2 regions of the Rhodovulum sp. HP10 genome follow, and region 2 is predicted to be linked to the other one. Evidence: riboswitches for the same ligand, from Rfam matches in the RefSeq annotation. Region 2 holds a riboswitch; the other holds the start of a gene.
The links. Region 2 has a riboswitch for cobalamin ahead of ACK8CO_RS13390 (TonB-dependent receptor plug domain-containing protein). Riboswitches for the same ligand answer to the same signal wherever they lie in the genome.

Region 1 (7,127 bases), 980 kb from region 2:
CGCTTCTGTGGCTGATGGACCATGGTGCGGCCACGGTCGGGCAGCCGGGCGACGGCCATCTCGTCGCTGTCGATGCGCGCGCCCCCGGTGAGGATGCAGGCATCGTCAGCCGCGCCGACGGCATGCATCTCGGCCTCGTCGTCGATGCGAGGGGACAGCGGTTCCGCGACGAGGGCTCGGATGTCGGATCGGCCCGCTATTCGGTCTGGGGCCGGGCACTTGCCGAGCGCGCCGATCCGCGCGCCTGGCTGATCCTCGATGCCGACGGCGCGGCCAGGCTGCCGCCCCTGCCTTACCCGCCGCTCAGCGCCGGAAACCCGGCCGATCTGGCAAGGCTTTGCGGCATCGACCCCGCGGGGCTTGCCGCGACGCTGGAGGCGCTCGCCGCGCATCTCGACCGCGGCGCCCCGCTCGAACCACCCCGGAGCCGCCCCGAAGGCCTGCCCTTCCCGGCGCCCCTCCGCCCGCCCCTCGCGGCGATCCCGCTGCTGCCGGGGCTTGCCTTCACCCGCCACGGGGTCGCTGTCGACGGCACCGCCCGGGTGCGGCTCGAGGACGGCGGCAGCGCGCATCGGGTCTTTGCCGCGGGCGCCGCGATGGCGGGCGGGCTGCTGGGCCAGGGCTATCTCTCGGGCAGTGCGCTGGCCATTGGCGGGGTCTTCGGCCGGATCGCCGGGGCGGGCGCGGCCAGCATCGCGGGCCCCGACGCCCGCCAGGCCGGGCCCGGCGCCGTCCCGTCCCTCCCGGCGGCGGACCCCGCCCCCCCCCTCTCACAGCCTGCCTCCGCGGCCTCCAGGCCCTGGCAGGAGGCCGCCCGCGCGCTGAACATCTGCAATAGCTGCGGTTTCTGCACCGGGCTTTGCGCGGTCTTTCCGGCGGCCCAGCTCCGTCCGGCCCTCGCGGCAGGCGATCTGCGCCACCTGGCGCATCTTTGCCATGACTGCCGCTCCTGCCATTACGACTGCCAATATGCCCCGCCCCATGCGCTGGCGGTGAACCTGCCCGCGGCCCTGGCCGAGGCGCGCGCAGCCGATTACGCCGCCGGCCTGCCCGCGCGCCTGCCCGGGGCGATCTTCCTGCTCTGCCTTCTCGGCCTGCCGCTGCTGGCCCTTCTGGCGATCCCGCCCGAGAGGCTCTTTGCCACCGGCACCGCGCCCGGCGCCTTTTACGAGGTGATCCCGCATTGGCTCATGGCCGGAGGCGCGGGGCTGGCTTTCGGCGGCGCGGCGCTGGTGCTGGCGATCCGGCTCGGACGGTTCTGGCGTCAGACCAGAGGCCCCGCCGCGCGGCCGGGCATCCGCCCCCTGCTCCGGGGACTGGGTGCGGCGCTGCGGCTCAGCAATCTCGGCGAGGCGCGCGGCTGCGACGGGCCAGAGGGCCCGACCGGCCCGGCGCGGCGGATCTTCCATCACCTGCTGGCGGGCGGCTTCGTGCTGACCGGGCTGGCGACGCTGGCCGGGGCCCTGCTTCACGCCCGGGGCGAGATCGCGCCCTATCCGCTGGCCTCGGCCCCGGTCGGGCTGGGCACGCTGGGCGGTCTCGCCATGCTTGCCGGGCTTGCGGGACTGTCGCATCGGCGCATCCGGGCCGACCGCCGCCCTGCCTCGGCCCGGATGGAGACCGCCGACCGCGACCTGAGACGGGCCCTGGGCATTGTCGCGGGCTCGGGCCTCGCGCTGCTGGCCCTGCGCGACGGGCCGGCGATGGGGCTGATGCTGGCGCTCCATCTCGGGTCGGTCCTGGGGCTCGCGCTGGCGCTGCCCTTCGGCAAGCTCTCGCACGGGGCCTATCGCGGCCTCGCCCTGATCCGCCACGCCGCCGAACGCGCGGCCCGGCCAAGGCCCCGTCGCTGAGACCCGTCGCCGAGACCCGTTACCGAACCCTGCCGCCGAACCCGTCCCCCAGGCATCGTCCCCAAGCATCGCGCTTGACAAGCGCGCGCCCGGAAGGGCATGAACCGCCGCGCTGGTGCCCGTCATCGGACGGGTGAAAAGGGAATGCGCCAGAGGCCGGGTTCGATGCATCGGGCCTTCAAGCGCAGCCGCCCCCGCGACCGTGACCGGAGAGGCCGCCCGCATGCCACTGACCCGAACGGGCCGGGAAGGCAGGGCCGCCGCCGAAGGCCCCTGCCTTCGAGATCCGCAAGCCGGGAGACCTGCCAGCGCAGACGACGTGAACCGGACGGGGTGTTCCGGTGTCGGGTCCGGCTTCGGCTCTGCCCGCTCCCGCCCTTGTCCTCCGACCCGTGGGGCCCGACGATGAGTGTTTCCGTTTCCTTCCGCCGCTCCTTCCGCGACCGGAGCCGCCCGGCATGAGCGCGCCCGAGGCCCCTGCGGTCGAGCTTCTGGTCTGCACCACCTGCAAGCGCCGCCAGCCCGCCGATCCCGACGCCCCCCGCCCGGGCAGCCTGCTTCACGAGGCCGTCCGGACTCATGGCCTGCCCGAAGGCGTGCGCCTTGTGCCCGTCGAATGCCTCTCGGCCTGTGCCTCGGGTTGCACCGTCGCGCTGCGGGGGCCGGGCCGCTGGACCTATGTCTATGGCAATTTCGACGAGACGACCGGCGCGCCCATCATCGCCGAGGGCGCCCGCGCCTATCGCGACGCCGCCGACGGGCTCGTGCCCTGGCGCGAGCGCCCCGAGCATTTCCGCAAGAACTGCATTGCCCGTATCCCGCCCATGGAGGCCCTGAAATGACCGATCTCGCCAAGCTTCCCGTCACCGTCGTCACCGGCTTTCTCGGCTCGGGCAAGACCACGCTGATCCGCCACCTGATGCAGAATGCGGGCGGCCGCCGCCTGGCCGTCCTCGTCAATGAATTCGGCGATGTCGGCGTCGATGGCGAGATCCTGAAGGGCTGCGCCCTGCCCGACTGCCCGGCCGAGAACGTGGTCGAGCTTGCCAATGGCTGCATCTGCTGCACCGTCGCCGACGAGTTCATCCCGACGATGGAGGCGCTTTTGCAGCTCGAGCCGCGCCCCGACCATATCCTGATCGAGACCTCGGGGCTGGCCCTGCCGAAACCTCTGCTCAAGGCGTTCGACTGGCCCGCGATCCGCTCGCGCATCACCGTCGACGGGGTGATCGCGGTGGCCGATGCCGAGGCCGTGGCCGCGGGCCGCTTCGCGCCGAATGTCGCCGCCGTCGATGCCCAGCGCGCCGCCGATGACAGCCTTGATCACGAGACGCCGCTGTCCGAGGTCTTCGAGGACCAGATCGCCTGCGCCGATATCGTGCTGCTGACCAAGCCCGATCTCGCCGGCCCCGAGGGGCTGGCCGCCGCCCGCGCCGTGATCGAGGCCGAGGCGCCGCGCAAGCTGCCCGTGGTCGAGGTGACCGAGGGCGCGGTCGATCCGCGCGTGATCCTGGGACTTGGCGCGGCCGCCGAGGATGATCTCGACGCCCGGCCCAGCCATCACGACAGCGGCGCCGAGCATGACCATGACGAATTCGAAAGCGTGGTGATCGATCTGCCCGAACAGGACGACCCCGAGGCGCTCTCGGCCCGGATCGAGGCGCTGGCGCGCACGCAGAACATCCTGCGGGTCAAGGGCCATGTCGCGGTCGCGGGCAAGCCGATGCGGCTTCTGGTGCAGGCGGTGGGCGCGCGGGTGCGCCATCAGTTCGACCGGCCCTGGGGGCCGGACGAGACCCGCGCCACCCGGCTTGTCGTGATCGCCGAGCATGACGATATCGACGAAGGCGCGATCCGCGCGGCCCTGAGCGCCTGAGGCCGCCCCCATGCATGTCGTCTTCCGCGAAAGCCACGGGCTCGAGGAAACCGCCGTTCCGACGGATCTGGGTCAGGACCCGGCCGATCTGGCGGTGCTGTCCTTTTCCGACAGCGATCTCGGGGCCTTCGCGGCGGGCTGGCATCGCGGCGGCGGCCCCGAAGGCCGGATGCCCACCCTCAGGCTGGCCAATCTCGCGGCCCTGATCCATCCGCTCTCGGTCGATACCTATGCAGAGCGCACGCTTTCGGGGGCGAAGGGCATCCTGATCCGGCTGATCGGCGGGCGCGCCTATTGGGAGTACGGGCTGACCCAGATCGGCGCGCTGGCCCGCGCGCATGGCATCGCGCTGGCCGTGCTGCCCGCCGACGGGCGCCCCGATCCGCGGCTCGACGCGGCCTCGACCCTGCCGGTCTCGACACTCAGGCGCCTGTCCGAGCTCTGCGACGAGGGCGGTGCGGTCGCGGCACAGGCGGCGCTGGCGCAACTGGCGCTGGCCGCGGGGCTTTACGCCGCGCCCGTGATCGGCACCAAGACCGTGCCCGAGATGGGCGCCTGGAGCCCCGAGGGCGGAGCCGTGCCCGCGCCCGACCTGTCGCCGGTGGATGCCCCCCGGATCGTCCTGACCTTCTACCGCGCCTATGTCACCGCCGCCGATCTCGGCCCCGTCGAGGCGCTTTTCGACGCGTTCCGGGCGCGCGGCTGCGCCGTCACCGGCCTCTTCGTGCCGTCCCTGAAGGCGCCCGAGGCGGCGCGCTGGCTGGCGGACCATCTGCGCGCGCTGAGCCCCGCCGCCATCGTCAACGCCACCGCCTTTTCCGGCAAGGGCGAGGACGGGACCTCGCCGCTCGATGCCCCGGGCGTGCCGGTCTTTCAGGTGGCGCTGTCTTCCGCCCCCGAAACCGCCTGGGCCGAGGCCGAGCGCGGGCTGTCTCCGGCCGATCTTGCCATGCATGTGGTCCTGCCCGAGGTCGATGGCCGGATCTTCGCGGGCGTTGCGTCCTTCAAGGAGGCGGGCACGCGCGACCCCGGCCTGCAGTTCGCCCGCATCGCCCACCGCGCCCATCCGGGCCGGATCGCGGCCATCGCCGACCGCGTCTTGGCCTGGACCGGCCTTGCCCGCACATCGCTGGCGAACCGCCGCCCGGCGCTGGTTCTCTCGACCTATCCCGGACGGCCCTGGCAGATGGCCCATGCCGTCGGGCTCGATGCGCTGGCCTCGGCCGAGGCGGTGCTGGAGGATCTGACCCGCGCCGGTCTGCCGGGCGCCCCGGCCGGGGATCTTGCGGGCGATCCGGCAAAAGATCTGGCTGGAAGTCTGGCGGGGGCCCTCGGCCACGAGACCCTGAGCTGGCCGCTTGCAGATTACCAGACCGCGTTGGCCGCCCTGCCCGCCGCCTTGCGCGACGCCCTGTCGGACGCCTGGGGCGCGCCCGGGGCCGATCCGGCCTGCCGCGACGGCGCCTTTCATTTCGCGGCCACCCGGCGCGGCGCGGCGCTGGTCGCGCTCCAGCCCGAGCGCGGCACGCCCGAGAGCCGCGAGGGCGATTATCACGACCTCTCGCGGGTACCCCGCCATGGCTATGTCGCCTTCTATCTCTGGCTGCGCCGGGCCATGGGCTGCGACGCGCTGATCCATATCGGCGCGCATGGCACGCTGGAATGGCTGCCCGGCAAGGCGGTCGCGCTGTCCGAGGCCTGCTGGCCCGAGGCGCTGATCGGCGATCTGCCGGTGATCTATCCCTTCATCGTCAACGATCCCGGCGAGGCGGCGCAGGCCAAGCGCCGGATCGGCGCGGTGACGCTGGGCCATCTGCCGCCGCCGCAGCGCCAGGCCGGCAGTTCCGAACGGCTGGCCCGGCTCGAGACGCTGCTCGACGAGTTCTCCAATGCCGACGGGCTCGACCCGCGCCGCCGCGACCGGCTGATGGCAGATATCCGCGCCGAGGCGCAGGCCCTCGGCGTCGAGGCCGATCTGGGACTGGAACCGGGGCTCTCACCCGCCGAGGCCATCACCCGCATCGACCGCTTCGTCTGCGACGTCAAGGAAAGCCAGTTCGGCGACGGTCTGCATGTCTTCGGCCGCACGCCGGAAATACAGCCGGAAACACGGCCCGAGGCCGCCTCCGGCTTCGACACCGGCGCCTCTGTCGCGGCCGAGAGCGCCGCCCTTCTCGGCGCGCTGCAGGGCGCCCCGGTCGCCCCCGGCCCCTCGGGCTCGCCCTGGCGGGGGCGGCGCGACGTGCTGCCGACGGGGCGCAACCTCTTCACCACCGATCCGCGCGCGGTGCCGACGCGCTCGGCCCATGCCCAGGGCGTGCGGCTGGCCGAGGATCTGGTGCGCCGCCACCTGCAGGATCATGGCGACTGGCCCCGGCAGCTGGTCGTCGATCTCTGGGGCTCGGCCACCATGCGCACGGCGGGCGAGGATTTCGCCATGGCGCTGCACCTGCTGGGCGTGAAGCCGGTCTGGGACGAGGGCACCGAGCGCGTCTCGGGCATCGAGGTGCTGCCCGTCGCCATGCTCGAGCGGCCGCGGCTCGACGTGACCTTGCGTGTCTCGGGGCTGTTCCGCGATGTCTTCCCCGCGCTCTCGGCCCTGTACCAGCAGGCCATCCGCGCGCTGTCCCGGCGCGACGAGGCCCCCGACTGGAACCCCTATGCCGGCCGCCCCGAGACCCCGCGCGTCTACGGCCCCGCGCCGGGGATCTACGGGCTCGGCATGGAGACGCCAGAACCCACCGAGGCCGGGCGGCAGGCGGCGGGGGCCGCCTGGCTCGCCGCCAGTGCCTGGGCGCTGGACGGGGCCGAGGCGCGACGCGACGCCGAAGGCATCCGCGTGCGGGTCGCCGGGGCCGAGGCCTTCGTCCATGCCCAGGACCTGCCCGAGACCGACCTACTGCTGGCGGCCGATTACGCCCGGCACGAGGCGGGCTTTGCCGCGGCGCAGGGTGTCACCGGGGGCCGCGCCGCGCTCTACCATCTGGACAATACCGACCCCGCCCGGCCCCGCACCCGGACCCTGAGCGAAGAGATCGCCCGCGTCGTCCGCGCCCGGGCCACCCACCCGGCCTGGCTTGCCGGCATGCAGCGTCACGGCTTTCGCGGCGCGGCCGAGATCGCTGCGACGCTCGACCACATGGCGGCCTTCGCCCGTCTGGCGGGGGTCGTGCCCGACCACCTTTTCGATCTCTATTTCGAGGCCACGCTGGCCGATCCGGGCTTGACGGCCTTCCTCGAAGAGGCCAACCCGCAGGCGCTCGCGGCGATGCGGGCCGAATTCGCGGCGCTGGCGCGGGACGGGCTCTGGCAGACCCGCCGGAACTCGATCGCGGCCGCGCTGACAGATCTGGAGACCCCGAATGCCCCATGACTACGAAAAGGACGGCGCGGCGATC
Region 2 (7,127 bases):
GGCGACCCTGGGCGGCCTGGTCGGTGCGGGCGAGATTGGCAAAGCCCGCACGGGTGAGGATGTCGTCCGCAAGCGTGCCCTCGCCCTGGGTGTAGCCGTTGGCATAGAAGAAGGCGGCCAGCGGCCGGGGCGGGCCGCTCTGCGACAGCCGGGCGAGGTCCTGTTCGAAGGCGTGGGCGAGCGCCTCGGCCCGGGCCTCGCGGCCCAGGAGCCGTCCGGTCTGACGCAGCCGGTCGGGGATCTCGTTGAGCCGGGTCGTCAGGCCGATCCGCGCGACCCGGATGCCCAGGCGTTCGAGCATGGCGAGGGTCGCCGGGTTCGAATAGGTACCGGCCAGCACCAGATCGGGGCGCATCAGGAAGATCTCCTCGGCGCCGCCGGTATTGGCGGGATAGGCGCGGGCGGCGCCGGCCATGGCCGAGTTCATCGGGTTTGCGGCCAGGTCGCTGACCGAGACGAGCTGGCCCGGGCCCGCGACCAGCATGGCAAGCTGGTCGGTGCAGAGATTCATCGACACCACCCGCCCGGGTGGGTCGGCCAGCGCCGCGGTCCCGGCAAGGGCGAGGGCCGCGGCGAGCCGGATCGCGCTAGAAGGAGGCACGCAGACCCACATAAAGCGCCCGGCCCGTGGTGTTGTAGTGATAGGTGCCGCCAAAGGCGACGGCCGAGTAGAACTCCTCGTCGAAGAGGTTTTCGACCCTTGCATAGGCCTCTGTGGCGTTGCCCAGCGCGTAGGTGACCTGGGCTGCGGCAAGCCCGGCATCGGGCAGAGAACCGTAAGGGTCGAGGCGCCCGGCCACATATTGGTACGAGACATCGGCCGTGAGCCGCGACGTCACCTCGCTACTGACGCCCAGCAGAAGATCGTGGAGCGGGACGCGGTCGAGCCGTTCGCCTTTCCAGCGCACGTCGGTATAGGTGTAGCTGCCGTAAAGCGCGGTCGCAGAGGTCATGTCGTAGCGGCCGGACAGTTCCAGGCCCTGGCTGCGGGTGGTTCCGTCAAGCTGGCGGTAGCAGCCCCAGGCATAGCTGCAGATGGCGGGGTCGGCCGCGCCATAGTCGATCTTGTCATCGATTTCCGCAAAGAAGGCGGTGGCTTTCAGGAACCCGTCGCCCGACAGGCGTTTTTCAAGCCCGATGTCGAAGCTGGTGCTGGTTTCAGGGTTGAGGTCCGGGTTGCCGACCGTGTCGCCGGTAATGGTGCCGTAAAGTTCGTAAAGCGCGGGGACGCGATAGCCGGTGCCCAGAGAGGTGCGGAAGATCAGGTCGGGCTGGAGCCGCCAGGCCAGCGCGGCGCGGCCGGTCACCTGATCGTCAAAGCTAGAATAATCATCGTAGCGCAGCGAAAGCGACAGATCGATGTCGTCGGTCGCGGCCTGGCGAAGCTCTGCAAAGAGCGCGCGGTTGATGACCGAATAGGTCTCGCCGTCAAGCGTGGCCTCGTCCTGCTTCCAGTCGGCGCCGAAGGACAGGTCGGTCCCGGCCGCCAGAGAGGCCGTTCCGAGGTAGCTGGCGGCCCGGCTGGTGCCATCATAAAGGGACGTCCCGAAACTCGAACGGTAGCTGCGCTCGGTCTGCGTGCGCGCCAGCGACAGTTCGTTGTCGACCGCTCCGATCGCGAATTGGGCGAAGGCGCGCAGGCCTTTTCGCGTCGCCTCCGATCGGGTGATCGGGTTCGTGTCGGTAACGTCGCTGTCATAGTCCGAGTTTCCGTCGGAATAGAATCCCGAGAAGCCCAGCCGAAGGGTGTCGGTCAGATCGTAGGCGGCATTGAGCGAGACCGAATCTTCGTCAAAGCCGTCCGCTTCGTCATTGCCCGACAGGGTCGAGAAGCCGTCGGTTTCGACATGCGAGACCGTGGCCGAGATTTCGCCGCGTTCGGTCTTCTGGCCAAGGCTCAGACCGGCAGAGTAGCTGCCATAGGTGCCGGTTTCGACCGTGGCGCGCCCCGAAAAGCCCAGTTTTTCCGGTCTCCATGTGGTGATGTCGACAACGCCCGCGATGGCATTCGCGCCGAAAAGCGCGGATTGCGAGCCCTTCAGCACTTCGATCCTGGAGAGCAGTCCGGCGGTCAGGGTGCCGAAGTCGAGCGCGGCGGGGGTGCCCGAGGGATCGGCAAAGCCCATCCCGTCGATCCGGGTCGCGATATAGCCGTTTCCAAGCCCGCGAATCCGAAGCGTGGCGGTCTGCCCGAGCCCGCCATTCTGCGTGATCGACACGCCCGGCAGGGTGGCAAGGGTCTGGCCCAGATTCTGACCGCCTGCGGCGATCTCGCTGCTCTCGAGCGTCTCGACCGTCGCGCCGGTCCGGTTGGTGGCGATGGGCGTGAGGCTGGCGCTGGCGGTGATCTCGTCCAGCATCAGGCTGGACCGGGCTTCCTGGGCAAGGGCGGGCAGGGGACTCAGCGCGGCGAGGCCGAGCGTGAGGCAAAGGGCAGGTCTGGTCATGTCGGTTCCGTCCCGGTCTCGGGAACCGCCGCGGCGGGCGGTCCGTCCTTCGTGGGGTCCTTGGAAAGACATGCCTCCCGCAGACGGTGATGCGTCACCACTGCGGATGGACCGCCGCCTGCGCCGCGCCCCGCGGACAGGCTGGGTGATCGTCCTGGCAGGTCTCCTGGCTTGCGGGTCGTCGCTTGGCTGGCCTTCCCGGGGCGGACCCCAGTGGCACGATCAGCCGCGCTCGCCGCTTACAGTTGCGGGGGCAGCCGCGGAATTGAGCCGACGATGGCCGCACCGCGTTCCCTTTTCATCGCCCGTCGCCGGGCGAACCAAGACAGTTTTCGGTTAATCCGGGCCTCCGGACCTGTCAAGCGGGACGCCGGGGCGGCAGGCCGCGACGATTGCGGCCGGTTCGGTGCCGAGCGTCAGCAGCAGCGCGGCCTCGCTGCCATGGGCGACCCGGACCGGCAGCAGAGCGAGGGACGGCGGCGCGCGCAGGATCGCACAGGCGATCTCCGGTTGGGCAGCGGCGGGCAGGGCGGGCTGCCCCGGCGTGGTGAAGCCGGTCAGTCTGTGGCTGAGGTCCGGATTGCCGATCGCGTCGACGATGCGTCAGGCGCGCAGCCGGAGCCCGGCGGTGGTCCGGGCTCCGGCATGCCCCCAGCGGGTCGTCGTCGGCGGGGGCTGCCCCGGCCGTCCTGCCGGGGTCGGACGGGGTGGCGGGTCCGGGAGAGCTCCGGTCACGCCGGGCGGCCGCGCGGAGCGCCCTGACCGGACAGACGGTCTCAGTCGGGGCGATCAGGAAGGCCGGTGGTGTCGTGGCGACCGGCGGATGGGCGGCGACAAGGCTGCCGACCGGGTCCTGAAAGGCGGCAAGAGGCGGCGCGTCGCGGTCGCCCTGCGCATCGGGCGGTTCGGCCGATGCGCGGCATATGACGGCGCACGACCAGCCGCCGGTTCTTCTGGCCGTTGCCAGCGGCGCGCGTCACCTCGCGTGGCGGGATCGTCCCGGAGATTTCGGTCAGCGGGGCATCGGGCTGGCTTTTGACGCCGCCGGTTCCGGAGCTGTCGCAGAAGGTCTCCGCGCCTTCAGGGGAATGGGACCGGAGATGTCAGCCTTATTCGCTGCGCCGCGTCTGGTGCCGGGCGGCTGCGGTCGCGATCTCGGCGATGGCCTTGCGCCTCTGAGACAGCGCGGCTTCGACCCCGGTATCCGGTCCGACCAGGGCGCAGAGCGCTTCGTCGGGATCGCGGGACGCCCGCACGAAAATCTCGATTTCGCCATAGCGCATCGGCGTGGCATCGCGGGGCAGTTGCCCGATGCCGGAGGCCTCGGTCAAGGCGGTGGCTTGATCGTCCAGACTCAGGGCGCCGCGGAGATAAACTGCATAGAAATATGCGCGCGGCTGGGGCTTTTCGGCCCGAGGCCTCGGCCCCAGCCGCGTCGGAAGGTCGACGAATGCGATGGCGCGGCAACCGGGAATTGGCGTCTTCATGGCTTGAATGGGAACGGTGAAGGGCATCTGTGGAGGGCGTCTCCGAAATTGCGGGGTCCGCCGGGGCCATGGGGCCGACCGTTCAGGTCGGGCGCGGCGCGTGGCCCGAGCACTCGTTGCGGCCCGGATGCGGGCGGCGGATGCGGCTTGCATCGACCTGGTCCGGGCGCGGGCGGCACCGTCCGGGGCGCAAACCGATAGGCCGGAAACGGGGGCAGCGGTGGAGCGACCAGCGACACGCCAGGCTGGGTCGAACCGCATCGGTCCCGCCTCCTGAGGGGCCCGCCGCCGATCCCGCGCGGGATCGGCATCAGGGCAGGGCCGAGCGCCTCTGCCCCGCTTGCCGCCCAGCCGGACGAGGCGCCGCGCGCCGCGGTCGGCGCGATCGGCAGGACCTCCGCGAGAGGCCCGGCGGTTCTGCGTTGTACCGGGTGCAATACCCGCTTGCGGTTGCTTTCGGAGGCGCGCCTGTCGAACCGGGTCGGCAGCAGCAGGCTCGATCCGCCCGGATGGGGGGCGACGAGCTCCCAGATCGCGGCTTCGGACCAAGGGCGCGAGGCCTAACAGGGTGCTGAAATAGTCGATTGGTCGGAACGGCTTCCTCCGTTCCTGCCATTGCGCTGCTCCTCTCCGCCTTCTTCCCGCCACGCGGCATGCTGGTCGGGGGGCTCCGCCCTCAAATCGCCAGTATTCGCGGCAGCCGGGCAAGATTTGCCGCCGCCAGGGCGAGGATGAAGCGGGACCGCACCCGCTCCACGCCGCGACAGGCCGTCTGCGCCGCGCCTCCCACCGTCTTGGACCAGCCGAAGAGTTCCTCGATCCGCTTCCGGTGCTTCTGCGACAGCGCATAGCCATTGTGCCGGGTGGTCTGTCCGTCGATGGCGGAGGACCGCGCCTTCTGCGCGACATGCGGCGTGATGCAGGCCTGCCTGCAATCGGCTACGAACCCGGCGGCGTCATACGCCTTGTCGGCCCCCGGGGGCAGCCGCCTGGTCGACCCCGGCGACTGCCGGTGCATCATGTCGAGCGCCGCCTTGCGTTCGGCACGGCCATCCGCGCGGGTCAGGTCGCCCTGGACGGCCAGCCCGCTGCGGTTCTCCATAAGTGCGCCCGATGAAGCATAGCATCGCGCCGGTGCCCGGAGATTTCCGGTAGAGCCGTGCATCCGCATCTGTCGTCGAGGCATGCGTCGCGTTCGTGCGCTTCTGACCCCGGAAATCGACTTCGGCATTGCGGCTGGCGGGAAGGGGCATCTGGCGGGTTTCCGGATCGGGCCGCGGGGAGGGGCTTTGCGGGGCGGCGTCCCCTGCCAGAGGATCGCCGGGATCGCCATCCTCTTTCGGCCGGACGCTCTTCATCGAGGCCAAGGCTTTCACCAGCGTGCCGTCGACCGAGAAGTGGTCGTCCGAAAGCAGCGGCGCGACCTCACGGTGGGCCAGGATGGCAGCCATCACCTTGCGTGACATGTCGGTGGTCAAAAGGCGGTCGCGGTTCTTGCTGAACACGGTCGGGACCCAGACCTGGTCGTCGATGCCAAGCCCCACGAACCAGCGGAACAACAGGTTGTAGTCCAGCTGCTCCATCAGCTGCCGCTCGGAGCGGACGGAGTAGAGGATCTGCAGCAGGCTCGCGCGGATCAGGCGCTCCGGCGCGATCGAGGGACGGCCGAAGTCAGTGTAGAGCACCTCGAATTCTGCATCGAGGCTGGCGAGCGCGTCATTCACCACCTGACGGATCTTCCGCAGCGGATGCCGGGCGGGGATGCGCACCTCGAGATCGACATAGCTGAACAGCGATCCGCTCGTCTCGTCTGCACCGCGCATGCCTGTATCCGCCGTTGATCCCCGGCGGATGAATCATGTTCTGCAACCGGCGTCGAGGTACGACTATTTCAGCACCCTGCTAAGGCGCGAAGCAGCACCATGTCATGCCATTTGCGGCGAGGCCGCGTATTCGCAGAGGTCCCGGCCGATCTCCGGGGCCGGGATGGCAGGCAGGTCGATCAGCTCGCAATGCCTCGGGATCTCGGCCTCAGTCTGTATCTGGATCGGCTGGGTATCGGCGTCCGAGAGGCCGGACAGGCCGACAAGATCGGCCGGCGCCGGTCGGTCGCGGTCAGGGGGCTGGTTGCTCCGGTGCCCCGGTCCGGTTGCGCAAAACCCGAACGGGACGGGCCAGTTCCCCGCCCGATCGGTGATTGCGGGGCCAGGGACCTGCTTTTCCGGACCGCCGGGCGGTGCGGGCGCGGCGGACGGGGGCAAACGATGTCATGGACGATGCCGGTCGGGTTCGGGCCTGAAAAACCGGCCGTCCCGTCCGTCCCGGGGCCGTCAGCTCGCCGCCGCTCCGGGCGACAGGGGTTTCGACATGCTCCGCCCGCCGGTCTATAGAGGGGCACTCGCCACGGGGGCGGGCAAGGCGAGAGGTTGGCGATGGCGCGGATCCTGATCGTTTCCAGCTATGTGGCTTCGGGCCATGTCGGGCTGTCGGCCGCGACCGCGGTGCTGCAGGCGCTTGGCCATGAGGTGACCGGACTGCCCAGCGTGGTGCTGTCAAACCATCTTGGCTGGCCGCATGCGGCGGGCGGGCCGCTGCCTGCGGGCGAGCTGCGCGAGATGGCGGCGGCGCTGCGGGCGAACGGGCTCTTGGCGGGCCATGACGCGGTGCTGATCGGCTATCTGCCAAGCCCCGAACATGTCGCCTTCGCCGCCGATCTGGTGATGGAACTGCGTGCGGCCGGGACGGCGCCACGTGTCGTCATCGACCCGATCCTCGGCGATGCGCCGGGCGGGCTTTACGTTCCGGCGGCGGTGGCCGAGGCGGTCCGCGCGCGGCTGGTGCCGCTGGCCGACACGCTGACCCCGAACCATTTCGAACTGAGCTGGCTTGCCGGTCGGGCATTGCCCGATCTCGAGGCCACGGCCGGGGCGGCGGCGGCTCTGGCGCCGGAAGTGCTGGTGACCTCGCCGCCGCTCGGCCCCGAGGCCACCGGCGTGCTGGCGGTGCGGGGGCGGCGGGCAGAGCTGTTCAGGACCCTCCGGCGGGGCCGCGTGCCACATGGGGTGGGCGATGCCTTCGCGGCGATGATCTCCGCCGGGCTCGCCCCGGGCGAGGCGCTGGGCCGGCTGGATGCGCTGGTTCTGTGCAGCATCGGCGCGCCCTGTCTGGCGATTGCAGGTGCTGCGCCGCGCTG

Region 1: another riboswitch for cobalamin. It lies ahead of ACK8CO_RS17910 (DUF1636 family protein); the one in region 2 lies ahead of ACK8CO_RS13390 (TonB-dependent receptor plug domain-containing protein).

The regions. Positions count from the first base shown of each region.
Region 1 is NZ_CP180201.1:3,817,032-3,824,158, reverse strand. It holds gene tcuA (FAD-dependent tricarballylate dehydrogenase TcuA) at 1-1,853, shown strand, start outside; cobalamin riboswitch at 1,950-2,178, shown strand; gene ACK8CO_RS17910 (DUF1636 family protein) at 2,312-2,695, shown strand; gene cobW (cobalamin biosynthesis protein CobW) at 2,692-3,729, shown strand; gene cobN (cobaltochelatase subunit CobN) at 3,740-7,102, shown strand; gene ACK8CO_RS17895 (precorrin-8X methylmutase) at 7,092-7,127, shown strand, end outside.
Region 2 is NZ_CP180201.1:2,836,624-2,843,750, forward strand. It holds gene ACK8CO_RS13385 (ABC transporter substrate-binding protein) at 1-613, opposite strand, end outside; gene ACK8CO_RS13390 (TonB-dependent receptor plug domain-containing protein) at 588-2,447, opposite strand; cobalamin riboswitch at 2,586-2,787, opposite strand; gene ACK8CO_RS13395 (hypothetical protein) at 3,557-3,778, opposite strand; partial or broken gene ACK8CO_RS13400 (IS5 family transposase) at 4,611-5,757, opposite strand; gene ACK8CO_RS13405 (pyridoxal kinase) at 6,367-7,127, shown strand, end outside.